Linked DNA regions of Rosistilla oblonga. The protein of the gene in region 1 interacts with the protein of each later gene in a pairwise test. Links are inferred from orthologs where the notes say so. Each region holds a gene or a part of one and is shown in the gene's direction. Other genes may lie near its edges.

Region 1 (5,044 bases):
GGGTTCATGGCTGCGGCCAAATTCGCCCAACAGATCGGTGCCTCTGAAACGAGGAACCGATTTGATGGTGAGGTCGCTGAAGGTCAGGTCGCCGGCACCAAGGCGATCGTGTTGTGCCCCAGCACCTACATGAACGCCAGCGGCGGCAGCGTCCGCAAGGCGGTTGGCTTTTACAAGATAGATCCCGCCGATGTGTTGGTCATTTGCGACGACTTTAATCTGGCTTTGGGCAGACTGCGAGTCAGAGCAAAAGGTTCCAGCGGTGGCCAGAAAGGGTTGGCTGACATCATCCGCCTGCTAGGGACCGAAGAGGTACCTCGCTTGCGAATCGGCATCAGCCCGCCGCCAGCGGGTTGGAACATCCCCGATTATGTGCTCAGCAAGTTCCGCTCCGACGAAGAGGTCGACGTGGAACGGGTGACGGATCGCGCCGCCCAAGCGGCACACGATTTTGTCAGGCACGACGTTGCCTTTTGCATGAATGCCTACAATGGCACTGAACTCGACAAATAATAAACCTTACGCGCGTATCGCTAGATCCTAGGAGAAACTTGGTGGTCACCCACATCAGCACTTACGAAACATTGTTCATTCTTGACAGCAATCATTATGCTCGCGATCCAAACGGCGTCGGAAAATCCGTCGCTGCGATGATCGAAGAGGTGGGTGGCAAGGTTTTGGTCAGCCGATTGTGGGCTGAACAAAAGCTGGCTTATCCAATCGATGGTCACTTCAAGGGAACCTACTGGCTGGCCTACTTCGAAATGGAAGGGACCAAGCTGACCGAATTGAATCGCGCATGCCAATTGAGCGAATCGATCGTCCGTCACATGTCGCTTAAGCTCGACAAGCGATTGGTCGAACCGATGGTCGCTCACGCACGTGGCGAATCGATCTCCACTGAAGGCACCGGCGAAGAATCGACTGAAGTTGAGGCTGCCGAAGTCGCAGCTACCTAAGCGAAGCTCATCGGAGCCGGAGTGCGAGGCAAATCATGGCAAGCTACAATCGTGTGATACTGCTAGGCAATATGACGCGCGACGTCGAACTGCGTTACACCCAAGGTGGCACCGCGGTGACCGATATCGGCCTTGCCGTTAATGACCGACGCAAGTCGCAGACGGGAGAATGGGTCGACGAAACCACCTTCGTCGATGTCACGCTTTGGGGACGCACGGCGGAAGTCGCCAGCGAATACCTCAGCAAAGGCTCTCCCGTGCTGGTCGAAGGTCGATTGAAACTGGATACCTGGGAAACCGAAGGGCAGAAACGGAGCAAGCTCCGCGTTGTCTGCGATCGGATGCAAATGCTTGGCTCTGGCGGCGGTTCCCACCGCGAGGTCGGCGGCGACGACAACTCGCTTCAAGAACCGTCCCATCACTCCGCCCCACCCAGCAACCCGGCGGCGAGCCCAAGCGGATCGCGCGGAGACGATTTCAGCGACCCCAACATCCCGTTCTAGCGGGACGTCGGCGGAAGCCTCGATTGAAACATTGCCAGGTTCGAGGAGCGGACTTGGCTTCCTCACTAATACCGATTGATTCACTGCGAAAGCACTTGAAATGCCACGAACCACCGAAAAAAAACTGCACCGTGCCCACAAACGTCTCCCTAAGGGCGAAAACGGCGGTATCCGCCTGCTGTTGATCCACAACGTCGAGCACCTGGGCCGTCAAGGCGACATCGTCGAAGTCCGCCGCGGCTACGCGATGAACTACCTGATGCCTCAAGGCTTGGCAACCATCGCCACCGATCACCACAAGCGAATGGTCGAGAAGCACCGCGAGAAGCTGCACCAATTGGAATTGGAGAAGCTGAGCGAGTTGCGCCAATACGCCGATCAGATCGCGACTCAGTCGATCACGATCGAAGCCAACGCCAACGACGAAGGTCACCTGTATGGCAGCGTCGGCCAACACGAGATCGTCGAAGCGTTGAAGGAAGTTGGATTCACCCTCGCCGACGACCAAATCCGCCTGCAAGGCCCACTGAAAGAATTGGGACTTTACACGGTCAAGGTTCACCTGCACTCGGAAGTCGAAGTCGACTTGAAGGTCTGGGTTGTTCCAACCGTTACCGCTGGCGAATAATCGCAGCCGGGCGTCGATCGCCGCAGCGTAAACAAACTTCTGAAACGACCCAGCGGATCACGTTGGGTCGTTTTTTTGTGGTTGGACGTTTTATGTTTGGCCTCCGCTGATGCGGGACTCGTTGGCTTGCGCCTCGGCCCGCTTGCGGGTGTGTCGCTACAACAAGGCGGTTTCGATGAAAACGATCTACGTTGGCTGCCAACTCAAATATTACGTCCACACGCCGACCAGCTTTCTGCTGAACATCTCGGCGGCGATGAACGATTTCCAAAGGATCTGCAACGAACGGATCGAAGTCACCCCCGACCAACCGCTGGAACAATGCCAGGTCGGGCCGCTGGGAAATCGCCTGTTTCGCTTGATCGGCCAACCGGGACCGCTGAGCATCGGTTACCAAGCGGAGGTGGAACTGCGATCCGCGGCAGTCGATTCGAACAACGTCGGCGAATCGAATTACAGCAGCCTGCCGCCGGAGGTGCTGATCTTTCTGAACCCCAGCCGCTACTGCGAATCGGACAAACTGAATCGCTTTGCGATGAACGAGTTCGGCTGGCTGTTGCCCGGTTATTCGCGAGTCACCGCGATCTGCAACTGGACCTTCGACCACCTGACCTACACACCGGGAAGTACCGGTCCGTCGACGACAGCCTGCGACGTGCTGTTGCAGCGAGCTGGCGTCTGCCGCGACTACGCGCACGTCGCGATCAGCCTATGCCGCGCGATGGGGATCCCGGCGCGATACGTCGCCGGTTACGCGGTCCATCTGCAGCCGCCCGACTTCCACGGCTTCTTCGAAGCGTTTTTGGACGGGCGATGGTTCCTGTTCGATGCCACGCGGATGGCTCCCGTCGGCGGATTTGTTCGGATCGGCACGGGGCGCGACGCGGCCGACGTCGCCTTTGCTACGCTGGTTGGCGCGGCGGAAAGCGTCGAGATGAGCGTCTGGGCGAACGACTTGGATTCGTTTGGCGGCGGGCCTGGCCCCGACGACGTCCGCTCGGGCCTTAGCTCCGCATAAGCAGACGACCGATCAAGCCAGCGATTTACCGCGCCGCGGCGGCTTGCTGACGACCTGCAGTACCGGCAGCGTCGTGTATCCGCCGTGGAACGTTCGCCGGCCTGCAACGCTGTGGTCGAACACAAAGACGCCGTCGCGGGTGCGGGGATTTTTGGAGCAGCGAAGGATCGCCGCCGCACCACACTCGGGACAGACGACGCGCAGGCCGTGCGTTTCCAGCAACTCGTGGATCACGCGAGTGAACTGCTGATTCGCCTCCAGCGACCCAAACGATGCGCCTCGCAATTGCCCCAAGGTCTGGTCGATCGCATGCCGCATCGATTGCTGCAGTCCCGTCAGCTGATCGGCTAACTGAGCCAATCGGTCGGTCGCTTCGCGGATCGACGTCTCGCCGACCTGCATCCGCCGATGGATCGCCGGCTGGATCAACGACAGCACACCCGCCATGGCGCGGGCGTAGACCAACTTCGGCTGCTGATCTTCATCGCCACCACTATCGGCGACCAACTGCAGCGCTCCGATCGATGTCGAACCGTCGCGGATCGGACCGATCAACGAGACAAACGATCGGTCGATCGGACGCACCTGAGGCGCCAGCGACTGCCAAGCCCCACGCACCATCTGTTCGCACGCCGACAGACAGGAATTCGAGAGCGACAACTGTTCAAACCCGACCCGCGAGATCGGGAACAGCGTGGTCGCGTTAAACGGCCGAAACCAGAACGCACCGGCTGGCGCATGGAACAACCGCAACAAAATGTCTAACGCTTCAGGAAAAAAGGCCTCCAACGCTTGGTCTCCCATACAGACCTTGCGCAGCTTACCGACCTGGATTCCGATCCGCACCGAATCGCGACGCGGAATCCCGCGGAAAGCTTCTACGAGCGTTGCTTCGTTCATGCACTACGTCCAAGCGATCCGAAAAGCGAAATCTGTCCGACTCAATCAACCAACAACTTGGCCGACCGCACCGGCAAGTTCGAGCCCGATCCGGTGGTCGGCAACGAATTTGCAGAAAATGATGGCAAATCGTCGCGATCGCAACGGACATAACGCCTGCGATTTGCTGGCGCATCGGCGGCGGTGGACGAGACGGTTTGTGAGCGATTGTGACGGAAAACGCTGAAGTTTTGTTCCCCGCAATTTCGGCAAATCGGTTGCAATCCGACATACTGCTTATACATTTAGTATAAGCTGCTGCCGATAGGTAATTCTAGCTAGGGAACTCTTGTGGCAGCTGGAGGGTCGTAGATGTCGGCGTTGCATTAAAGCAACACCTGGCAAGAATCCTAACATTCGACAATTTCCGCATCGAAGATTTAAGAAATCTACATGCCCAACGTTTGGCGGTGGAGATCCAACAAGTTTGCGATAGGTTGAAGTTGTCTGAAGCAGGCACCCAGCTCGCTAGGGTCGGTAAAACATTCGATAGGCTCTCTTCCTCGTTCCGGAACACAGCAGAATATGGCTGTCAATCAAGAAACGGTTGAACAAACCAAAAATCAGATCCGCGGCTTGGTCAACGAGATCGCGGCGCTGTCCAAGAGCGGAGCTCCGGCGGAGGAGTACTACCCTCAATTGCTTCAGCGGGTGATCTCTGCGCTGGCGGCGGTGGGAGGTGCGATCTGGTTGTTCGATGACGACCGTCAATTGAAGCTGGAATACCAGATCAACACCAGTCAATCGCTGCTGGAGACCGATTCGGACGACGCCAACAAGCACAACCGCTTGCTGCGCCGCGTCGCTGGAGCGGGCCAACAATTGCTGGTTCCACCCTATTCGGGAACCACCGATGGCGAGGCCGAAGGGAATCCGACCCGCTTCCTGTTGGTCCTCTCGCCACTTCGCAGCGAGCATCAGGTCGAAGGGCTGATCGAAGTCTTCCAACGCCCCGATTCGCCTCCCGAAACGCAAAAGGGTTATCTGCGTTTTTTGG
Region 2 (4,150 bases), 1.6 Mb from region 1 along the record:
GCAACGCTTCGGCTCGATCGTTGAGACGTTTGTCTCCAAGTTGAATATCTTGAAATTCGTATGCGATACTGGTCGGTTGCATGCTTTCACCTTGAGATTTCATTGTGCAAAATGAAATACTACAGGCGCAAATACCGTGCCAAAACGAGCTGTTTTTGCGACGACTTGTGGGTAATCAACAGCTCGTAACCTCGTCCACTACGCTTCGTTGACGGCATTGCGGTTAGACAAGATTGACCGTTGTTGTCGAGCGTTGCACCGATGGTAGTGGCGGTGGGCGTGGCTACACCATCTCTTCAAATCGTCTCCGGCAGATTATCCTGAAATGACCGAACTCTCCTTGCCGAACGAATTCATGTCATCCGATTCCGATCCCGCCGCCAACGACCCTCAAGGCTCGCTGTTCAGCCTCGATGGGCCCGCGTGGGAAACCGATGTCCATGAACAGATCACCGTTGCAACGGTCGTCTTTTCGGAAATGCCTTTTGGCCCGTTCGATTACAGCGTTCCCAGCGAACTTGTCGACAGCGTTCGCCCCGGAATGCGATTGCAAGTTCCGCTGGGCAAGCGACGCAAACCGATCACGGGCTGGTGCACGAAAGTCACCGCGACGACGACCGGCGGGATGGCACTGAAACCGATCGATTCCTGCTTCGACGAAAAACCGCTTTGCAACGCCAACCTGATCCAGTTGGTGCTCTGGATGGCGCACTACTACCAGGCGCAACCCGGCCAGGTTTTCGACGCCTTGATTCCGGCGGGAGTGCGGATGGGAGCCGGCACGCGTGCGACCACCTTCTTCACTCCGACGCAACAAGCGCTGGACGACGAGGTCGTGGCGAAACTGCCAGCCAAACAGCAGTATGCGTTGCAGTATCTGATCGCCGCCGCCGAACCGATGACGCTCCGCGATCTGGCCGACCAAGCCGGCTGCACCGAGGGACCGATCCGCCAGCTGTTGCAAAAAAAATTGATCGTGGGCGAGGTCCGCCGCGTGATGACGCCAGGCATCCTGCCGTCGCGGAACAACGTGCTGACCGACGCCCACAGTTTGACCAAAGAACAAGCCGCGGCACTTGCCGAAATCTGCAGCGCACTCGACTCGGGAAAACATTCGACGCTGTTGCTGCACGGCGTCACGGGGAGCGGCAAAACGGAGGTCTACATCCAAGCGATCGAACACCTGCAACGCTTCGGCCGCCAAGCGATCGTGCTGGTCCCAGAGATCAGCCTGACGCCGCAGACTCGCCAACGGTTCCAGGATCGCTTCGAAAGCGTCGCCGTGCTGCACAGCCATATGAGCCCCGTCGAACGGAACCATCATTGGCAACGGATCGCCGAAGGACAGGTTCAAGTGATCGTTGGTGCCCGCAGTGCGATCTTCGCTCCGACGCCTCACCTGGGACTGATCGTGATCGACGAAGAGCACGACGCGTCGTTTAAACAGGACACGATCCCGCGGTATCATGCTCGCGATGTCGCCCGCTACCGAGCGCATCTGGAGGGGATTCCGCTGATTCTCGGATCGGCCACTCCGGCGCTCGAATCGTGGAACGCCGCGAAGAAGGGAATTTACAAACGGATCCCGCTGCATCGACGCGTCGGCGATCGCCCGATGCCTCACGTGCAACTTGTCGACCTGCGACTGAAGGAAGATCGCACCGGCGGATCGATCAGCCGCCCGCTGATGCAAGCGACTCGCGCGGCGTTGGCTAAAGGAGAACAGGCGATCTTGCTGCTGAACCGCCGCGGTTTTGCCACGACGATCCAGTGCCCTTCGTGTGGTCACGTCGTCGCCTGTCCCGATTGCGAAATGCCGCTGACGCATCACCGCGATGGCAGCAAAGCCGTCTGCCACTATTGCGATTACCAGATCGGAACGCCTCCCTGGTGTCCCGAATGCCGATTCGATGGCATCCGTTATTCGGGGCTGGGAACGCAGAAGCTGGAGATGGAAGTCAAGGCAAAGTTCCCCGAAGCGGTCATCGCTCGGATGGACAGCGACACGATGCGACGCCCGGGGAGCCACGAACGCGTGCTGTCGGCATTCCGCAGCGGCGAGATCGACATCCTGCTGGGAACGCAGATGATCGCCAAAGGGCTCGACTTTCCCAACGTCACCCTCGTCGGCGTGATCAATGCCGATTCGGCGTTGCACTTCCCCGACTTCCGCGCCGCCGAGCGGACGTTCCAATTAGTCACTCAGGTTGCTGGCCGCGCGGGCCGTGGAGATGCTGGGGGCGAAGTCGTCGTGCAAACCTATACGCCCGAGCATCCGGCGATCCAAGCCGCCTCGCAACACGATTATTTCCAGTTCGCCGAAGAGGAACTGCAGCAACGCCAGAAGTTCGCCTATCCGCCATTTGGCCGTATCGCCCGGATCATCATCCGCGGCAGCGAGGAGACCTTAACCGAAGCTTTCGCCGACAACTTGGTCAGCAGCCTGGAACGGGCTCGCGATGCACAACAAGCCGAAATTAGAATCCTCGGCCCCGCACCGCCGCCGATCGCCAAACTGCGTGGCAAATACCGATTCCATATCCTACTGCAGTGTCCCGATGCGGGATCTCTGGGAAATGTGATCCGCGCCGCAACTAGCGAACATCGATCGGGCGAAGACATCCAATACGTTGTCGACATCGATCCGCTGGATATGCTTTAGAAAACCCCACTCACAGGAATGACATGACAATGCTTGGTCTTCTCGCCATCGGACTGGTTACTTTCGTTATCATCGCAGCCGCTGTGCTGATGGTTTACGGCGGAAACAAGAAATGACGCAGCGCGGTCATCGGGATCTCAAACTCCCGACTCGCTCATTTAATTAGATTGCTCGACAAATTCAGCTCACAACCCGCTATGAAAACAGCTGCGGGATCACGTTGCCATCGCGGACCAGCGTGATCGGGCGGCCCGTTTCGGTGTGATATTCCTTCGTCGGATCGATCCCCAGATTGTGATAGAAGCTGGCCGCGACGTCGTCAGGGGTGATCGCTTCATGTCGCGGAGCTGATGCGGTGTCGTCGCTCTCGCCGATCACCTGGCCGCCGCGGACGCCGCCACCCGCCATCAGCATGAACATGCAGCGTGGGTAGTGATCGCGGCCACCTTCGGCCGAACGGGTGTTGATCTTCGGAGTCCGCCCGAACTCGCCGGTCACAAAGACCGCTGTCGATTCCAACAGCCCCTTGGCTGCCAACGAATTCAGAAGTCCGCTGAGCCCGGCATCAAATTGCGGCAACAGCCCCGTCTTCAACTTGGTCCAGTTGTCGACATGCGTATCCCAGCCGCCGAGCGTTAGCCCCACAAACCGCACTCCCGACTCCACCAACCGCGTCGCCAATAGACAGCTTTGGCTGAAGGTTTGATCGTCGAACATCTTGGTGATGTTTTCCGATTCCTTGCTGATGTCAAAAGCCTGCCGCGTGCGTGTCGACGTGATCATCGAATAGGCTTGCTCGCTGAAGCGATCGAGTCCCTGCAGCAAGGAGCTCGATTTTTCGATCGACGCCATACGCCGATCCAAGCTGCTCAACAGATCTTGGCGACGACGCATCTGATCGACCGTCATCCCGTTGGCCAGCTTGATGCCACGGACAGCAAACGGCTGCCCGGCTCGAGGCGTTGCGTTGGTATTCAGCGGCGCGTACTGAACTCCCAAGAAACCGGGACGTTGATTGATATTGGGGACCGCCACAAATCCAGGGATCTCGCGATCGCCGGGGCGTTCCATCGAGACGACCGATCCGAAACCGGGATACTCCAACGAAGGCAGCGGACGCGAACCGGTGTTCACATATTCTTGCCCCAACGCGTGAGCGGCCAGCGTGTGATTGACACCACGCAGAATCGCAAACTTGTCGGCACAGCCGGCCAGCTTGGGCAGGTGCTCGGAAAATTCGATCCCCGGCACGTTCGTCTTGATCGGTTGGAATGGACCGCGAACCTTGTCATCGGCTGCGGGCTTCAGATCGAAGGTGTCCATGTGCGACGGACCGCCGGGCAGGTTGATGAAAATCGCCGATGTCGCCTTGGCACCCGCTTGAACCTCGCCCGCCTCGGCGATACTCAGATAGTTCGTCAGCGAGAACCCACCTGCAGCCAACGCTCCCACTCGCAGCACATCGCGTCGGCTGACACCATCACACGT

What was found.
Region 2: the proteins of ssb (region 1) and priA interact in binary tests that used the Escherichia coli proteins (3 or more experiments, as listed by UniProt). The link is inferred for Rosistilla oblonga from one-to-one orthologs.

Annotation. Positions count from the first base shown.
Region 1 is NZ_CP036292.1:2,011,664-2,016,707, reverse strand. What follows is about bases 1-2,728. They hold ssb (single-stranded DNA-binding protein), read left to right. Parts: upstream 1-994; coding sequence 995-1,462; downstream 1,463-2,728. Other genes in these bases: CA51_RS07155 (transglutaminase-like domain-containing protein), read left to right, coding at 2,266-2,728; rplI (50S ribosomal protein L9), read left to right, coding at 1,563-2,090; rpsF (30S ribosomal protein S6), read left to right, coding at 555-959; pth (aminoacyl-tRNA hydrolase), read left to right, coding at 1-513. In the rest of the region: more of CA51_RS07155, read left to right, coding at 2,729-3,108; CA51_RS07150 (hypothetical protein), read right to left, coding at 3,121-4,008; CA51_RS07145 (efflux RND transporter periplasmic adaptor subunit), read left to right, coding at 4,573-5,044. UniProt on the Escherichia coli protein: Plays an important role in DNA replication, recombination and repair. Binds to ssDNA and to an array of partner proteins to recruit them to their sites of action during DNA metabolism. Acts as a sliding platform that migrates on DNA via reptation.
Region 2 is NZ_CP036292.1:434,741-438,890, reverse strand. Bases 1-2,993 are described here. They hold priA (replication restart helicase PriA), read left to right. Parts: upstream 1-325; coding sequence 326-2,662; downstream 2,663-2,993. Other genes in these bases: CA51_RS01545 (DUF1501 domain-containing protein), read right to left, coding at 2,858-2,993; CA51_RS01555 (IS4 family transposase), read right to left, coding at 1-82. In the rest of the region: more of CA51_RS01545, read right to left, coding at 2,994-4,150.